Caballeronia sp. TF1N1: one gene and its partner. Each later gene encodes a partner of the first gene's protein in a complex. Links are inferred from orthologs where the notes say so. Each region holds a gene or a part of one and is shown in the gene's direction. Other genes may lie near its edges.

Evidence for each region.
Region 2: the proteins of dsbD (region 1) and LDZ28_RS11865 are in contact, whole or in part, in a crystal structure (PDB 1JZD), measured with the Escherichia coli proteins. The link is inferred for Caballeronia sp. TF1N1 from one-to-one orthologs.

What each region holds. Positions count from the first base shown.
Region 1 is NZ_CP084626.1:2,656,519-2,659,812, reverse strand. What follows is about bases 1-2,975. They hold dsbD (protein-disulfide reductase DsbD), read left to right. Parts: upstream 1-556; coding sequence 557-2,395; downstream 2,396-2,975. Other genes in these bases: hemB (porphobilinogen synthase), read right to left, coding at 2,432-2,975; cutA (divalent-cation tolerance protein CutA), read left to right, coding at 232-564; rplQ (50S ribosomal protein L17), read left to right, coding at 1-82. In the rest of the region: more of hemB, read right to left, coding at 2,976-3,294. UniProt on the Escherichia coli protein: Required to facilitate the formation of correct disulfide bonds in some periplasmic proteins and for the assembly of the periplasmic c-type cytochromes.
Region 2 is NZ_CP084626.1:2,550,807-2,553,907, reverse strand. The notes cover bases 274-3,055. They hold LDZ28_RS11865 (DsbC family protein), read left to right. Parts: upstream 274-1,189; coding sequence 1,190-1,921; downstream 1,922-3,055. Other genes in these bases: LDZ28_RS11860 (M61 family metallopeptidase), read left to right, coding at 2,020-3,055; LDZ28_RS11870 (UbiH/UbiF family hydroxylase), read left to right, coding at 274-1,159. Outside these bases: more of LDZ28_RS11870, read left to right, coding at 1-273; more of LDZ28_RS11860, read left to right, coding at 3,056-3,101. UniProt on the Escherichia coli protein: Acts as a disulfide isomerase, interacting with incorrectly folded proteins to correct non-native disulfide bonds.

The sequences.
Region 1 (3,294 bases):
CGACAACGCACCGATGGCGCTGGTTCAACTGATGGACCGCCCGGAAGTCGAAGAAACCGAAGAAGTTCAGGAAGCTGAATAAATTCGGTTGGTGGTGAACGAAAAGGTCAAGCGTAGCTTGGCCTTTTTGCATTGTGGGCTTCGGAGTCGTTGCGGTCGTCGAAGTGAGCGGAGTGCTACGATAAGGCCCGATCCACAAGTCTCACGTGCCGCGCCGCACCGGAGCCCGAAGTGAATGTCCCTGTCGTCCTTATGCTGACCACCGTTCCCGATGCACACGCTGCCGACACGTTGGCGCAAGCGGTGCTCGAGGCGCGCCTGGCTGCGTGCGTGACGAGACTCGGCGAAGTGCAATCGCAATATCACTGGAAGGGCGCACTGGAGACATCGCGGGAAGTGCAGTTGCTCTTCAAGACGAGCCTTGCGTGCAGCGCCGAATTGCAGCGCTTCGTCGCGGCGGCGCATCCTTATGAAACGCCCGAAACTCTTGTCTGGCAGGCCGATGCATCGCCGGGATATGGACAATGGGTCAATGCAGAAACGCAGCGTCCTCTTCATGTTTGATCTTCCTCGTCTCGTTTTGCGTTGGCTGATGATGGCCGCGACGCTCGCCTTTCTGCCTTTGGCGATAAACGCCGCGCACGCCGCGGACGACTTCCTCGATCCCGCCGTCGCCTTCAAGTTCAGTGCGTCCGAACAGCCGGGTGAAGTGGACGTGCGTTATAAGATCGCCGACGGCTACTACATGTATCGCGAGCGCTTTGCCTTCGCGGTCAAAAGCGGCGAGGCAATTATCGGCGCGGCGCAACTGCCCGCCGGCAAGGTTCATTTCGACCAGACATTCAACAAGGACGTCGAAACCTATCGCGGCGAACTACTCATCCGCATCCCGGTGACTCAGGCAAAGGGGCCGTTCGAGCTATCGGTTACGTCGCAAGGTTGCGCGGATCAGGGCATCTGCTATCCGCCGATGGAGCGCGTTTATCGCGTCAAGGGCGACGCGTTGCAAGCTGCGGGTGCCGGTTCTGCGACGTCTCCAGCGACAAACACTGCGTCGTCCCAATCCTGGTTCGAACGCGCGACGAGCGCCGACTACGCGCAGTCGATGCTCGAAGGCGGCGGCTTCTTCGCTGTGGTCGGCTTGTACTTTCTGGCGGGCATGGTGTTGAGCTTGTTGCCTTGCTCGTATCCGATGATCCCGATTCTTTCCGCGATCATCGTCGGCGAAGGTGCGCGCGTCACGCGCACGCGTGGCTTTGCGCTGTCGGTGTCCTACGTCGTCGGCATGGCGCTTGTCTATACCGCGCTTGGGATTGCCGCGGCGCTCGTCGGTCAGAGCCTCGGCGCGTGGCTGCAAAACCCGTGGGTGCTGGGCGCGTTCGGCATCCTGCTCGCGGTTTTCGCGATCGCGCTGATCTCGGGAGTCGATATCGCGTTGCCGGAGCGCTGGCAAAGCGGCGTCAACGAGGCGTCTCAGAAACGCGGCGGCGGTAAGTTCGCGGCGGTCGCCGTGATGGGCGCCTTGTCGGCGCTCGTCGTCGGCGCGTGCATGACCGCGCCGCTTTTCGCCGTGCTCGCGTTTGTCGCGCACACGGGCAACGCCGTGCTCGGCGGGGCCGCGCTGTTCGCCATGGGTATCGGGCTTGGTGTGCCGTTGCTGATCATCGGTCTCGGCGCGGGGTCGGTGCTGCCGCGAGCGGGCGCCTGGATGGACGGCGTAAAGGTGTTTTTCGGCGTCGCGTTGCTTGCGGCCGCTTTGTGGATCGTGTGGCCAGTCATCGGTGGCATCGCGCAAATGTTGCTCGCCGCGCTTTGGCTGCTGGTCGCGGCGGCATCGCTCGGCCTATTTGCTTCGGGCGCGATCGCGCCGGTCAACGTCTGGAAGCGGCTGGGGCGCGGCCTGGGCGCCGCGTTTGCCATCTGGGCGGCGGCGTTGCTGGTCGGTCTTGCGGCGGGATCGACGGATGCGTTGCGCCCGCTAGCCGTACTAGCCGCGCGCGGCGGCAGCAATGCAGGCGCGACGGCACGAGCATCGGGGCCGATCTTCGCGCCGGTCAAGTCATCGACGGAACTGGATTCGGCGGTGAAATCGGCGGCACGTCCCGCCATGCTCGACTTTTACGCCGACTGGTGCGTGTCCTGCAAGGAAATGGAGAACCTGACTTTCTCCGACGCCCGCGTTCAGGCGCGTCTCGCGCAACTCAATCTGTTGCGTGCGGACGTGACCGCGAACAACACCGATGATCAGACCTTGCTCAAGCGCTTCAAGCTGTTCGGCCCGCCCGGCATCATCTTTTTCGATGCGCAAGGCAACGAGGTCGCGCGCGTGGTTGGCTATGAATCCGCGGATACGTTTTTGAAAAGCCTCGATAAAGTCAATCCGGCGAACGGATGACGAAGGGCGATGCATTGCGCACCGCCCTGAAACGACTTACTTCGACGCCCGCAAAATCTTCGCGGCATCCAGCGCGAAATAGGTCAAGACGCCATCCGCGCCCGCGCGTTTGAACGCGAGCAGCGCTTCCATCATCGTCTTGTCGTGATCGAGCCAGCCGTTTTGCGCGGCGGCCTTGATCATCGCGTACTCGCCGCTCACCTGATAGGCGTACGTCGGAAAGCGGAACTCGTCCTTCACGCGCCGCACGATGTCGAGATACGGCATGCCGGGCTTGACCATCACCATGTCCGCGCCTTCCTCGATGTCCATGCGCACTTCGCGCATCGCTTCATCAGAGTTCGCCGGGTCCATTTGATACGTCATCTTGTTGCCCTTGCCGAGATTCGCGGCGGAGCCGACGGCATCGCGGAACGGGCCGTAGAACGCCGACGCGAATTTCGCCGCGTAAGCCATGATGCGCGTGTGGATGTGGCCGTCGCTTTCCAGCATCTCGCGAATGGCGCCGATGCGCCCGTCCATCATGTCCGACGGCGCCACGATATCCACGCCTGCTTCTGCCTGGGTGCGCGCCTGATCGACGAGAATCTCGCTCGTCTCGTCGTTCTTCACGTAGCCTTCTTCGTCGAGCACGCCGTCCTGGCCGTGACTCGTGTACGGGTCGAGCGCGACATCGGTGAGCACGCCGAGCGTCGGGAAGTTCTTCTTCAGTTCGCGCACGGCACGCGGAATCAGACCTTCGGGATTGATCGCCTCGCGTCCATCCGGTGTTTTCAGCGACGGCTCGATTGCCGGAAAGAGCGAGATCACGGGCACGCCCAGTTCGACGCACTGCTCGGCCACGCTCATCAACAAGTCGACGGACGTGCGCTCGACGCCGGGCATCGACGGCACGGCAT
Region 2 (3,101 bases), 110 kb from region 1 along the record:
CCTGACCTTTCATGCAGTTGTCGTCGGCGGCGGGCTCGTTGGCAAGACCGCTGCGCTCGCGCTCGCGCAATCCGGCTTGCGCACCGCGTTGCTCGCGCCGCAAGCCGCCGCCTTGCCCGCGGGCGCCGCGTTCGATTCGCGCATCTACGCGCTCTCGTCGAGTTCGCAGACGCTGCTCGAACGGCTGCGCGTCTGGCAAGCGCTCGATCGCACGCGGCTCGGGCCCGTCTTCGACATGCGCGTGTTCGGCGACACGCACGCGGAACTGCACTTCTCCGCGTTCCAGGCCTCGGTGCCGCAGCTCGCGTGGATCGTCGAGTCGAATCTGATCGAACAGTCGCTCGACGCCGCGCTGCGCTTCCAGCCGAGTCTGTCGTGGTTCGAATCGCGCGCGCAGGGCATGACGGTCGAGGACGATGCCGCGCACGTCACGCTTGCAAGCGGCGAGACGCTCGAAGCGGATCTGATCGTCGGCGCGGATGGCGCGCATTCTTGGGTGCGCGCGCAAATGGGCGCGAAGGTCGACCGGCGCGATTATCGGCAGACGGGCGTGGTCGCGAATTTCAAGGCGGAGCGGCCACACGGCGAGACCGCTTACCAATGGTTCCGCGACTCGGAAATCATCGCGCTGCTGCCGCTGCCGGGCGATCACGTCTCACTCGTCTGGTCCGCGCGCACCGAACACGCCGACGAACTCCTCGCGCTCGATCCCGCGCAACTCGCGGCACAAGTCGAACAGGCCACGCAAAACATGCTCGGCACGCTCGAATGCGTGACGCCCGCGCAAGGCTTCCCGCTCGCGTTGCAAACGGTCGACAAGCTGATCGCGCCACGTGTCGCGCTTATCGGCGACGCCGCGCATCTGATTCATCCGCTAGCCGGGCAAGGCATGAACCTCGGTTTGCGCGATGTCGCCGCGCTCGCGGATGTCATCGCCAATAAAGAAGGTTTTCGCAATCTTGGCGATCCCATTTTGCTGCGCCGCTACGAACGCGCGCGCCGCGAAGACATACAAAAACTCATGTTGGCGACAGACGGCTTGCAACGGCTTTTCTCGGTGCCGGGCACGCTTGCGCGCGCGGTTCGCAATACCGGCATGGCGCTCGTGGGCGCGCAGCCACTCGTCAAGCGCTGGCTGGTTTCGGCCGCGCTCGGTTAAAGACACGCCAGGCACATACAGGAAAAGAACATGAAACGCACACTTCGAACGGCACTCGCAGCGGCCGCGGCACTCGCCGTGACGCTTGGTCTCGGCTGTACGGCGCAGGCCGACCAGACCACCGACAAGATCAAGTCCACGCTCGAATCGCGCATGGGCGACGCGAACATCAAGAGTGTCGACAAGACGCCCATTCCAGGGCTCTATGAAGTGAACCTCGGCTCGCAGATCGTCTATACCGACGCCACCGGCAACTACGTGCTGATCGGCGATCTCGTCGATACGCGCAGCAGCAAGAATCTCACGGAAGCGCGGCTCTCCGAGACCAACAAGATCGACTTCGCGAAGCTGCCTTTCGAGAACGCGGTGAAAGTGGTGAAGGGCAACGGCAGCCGCAAGATCGCGGTGTTCTCGGACCCGAATTGCCCGTATTGCAAGCAACTCGAATCGACCTTGAAGTCCATCGATAACGTCACCGTGTACACGTTCCTGTATCCCGTGCTCTCGCCGGATTCGACCGCGAAGTCGAAGTCGATCTGGTGCTCGAAAGATCGCGCGATGAGCTGGGAAGGCTGGATGCTGGACCGCAAGGCGCCGACCACGGCCGCCTCGTGCGACACCACCGCCATCGACAAGAACCTGAAGCTCGGCCACACGATGAACGTGAGCGGCACGCCGACCGTGTTCCTCGCGGACGGCCGCCGTCTGCCAGGCGCCGTTCCCGCCGACCGGCTGGAGAAGGAACTTTCGACCGCGCATTGAGGCGGCCCGAACCCACGACGAGAGGCGCATGAGAGGCGCCTCTTTTGGTTTCAAAGGCGCACCGACCGCGCGCCCACAACAAGAACAAAGGACACGACATGGCAACGACTACGCTCGATCGACCGGTGCGCTACAGCATCGTTCCGAAGAACCCGGCCGCGCATATCTTCGAAGTCACGCTCACGGTCGCCGCGCCGGACCCGGCGGGACAACGCTTCATGCTGCCGGTGTGGATTCCGGGCAGCTACATGATTCGCGAATTCGCGCGCAATATCGTCACGTTGCAGGCGTTCAACGCGGCAGGGCGCAAGATCGGTATCGAAAAAATCGACAAGCACGCGTGGCAAGCCGCGCCGGCGGATGGCCCCATCACGCTGCGTTACGAGGTGTACGCGTGGGACATGTCGGTACGCGCCGCGCATCTGGATGACAGCGTCGGCTTCTTCAACGGCACGAGCGTGTTTCTCGCGGTGGAGGGGCAGTCGGCTGCGCCGTGTATCGTCGATATTCAAGCGCCGCAGGGCGGAGCGCTGCGCAACTGGCGCGTCGCCACGGCGCTTGCCGAAGCGCGTGGCACGAAGCGCCATGGTTTCGGCGCGTACGAGGCCGCGAATTACGACGAACTCGTCGATCATCCGGTGACGATCGGCGAATTCGCGCTCGGCGGTTTCACCGCGCATGGCGTGAAGCACGACATCGTGATTTCGGGACGCGTGATCGGGCTCGACATGAACCGGCTCGCGGCGGACCTCAAACGCGTGTGCGAAGCGCAGATCGCGCTCTTCGAACCGCGCACGAAGAAAGCGCCGGTGGATCGCTACGTGTTCATGACGGTCGCCGTCAGCGATGGTTACGGCGGGCTGGAACATCGCGCATCCACGGCGCTGATCTGCAATCGCGGCGACTTGCCGGTGCTTGGCCGACCCGAAGTCAGCGAAGGTTATCGCACCTATCTTGGCCTCTGCAGCCACGAATACTTCCATACGTGGAACGTAAAGCGCATCAAGCCGGCGGCGTTCGCGCCGTACGATCTGTCGCAGGAAAATTACACGTCGCTTTTGTGGCTCTTCGAAGGCTTCACGTCGTATTACGACGACCTGATCCTTGTGCGCACCGGCCTTATTTCCGCGAGCGATTACTTCTCGATGCTCGGTAAGACCATCGGCGGCGTGTTGCGCGG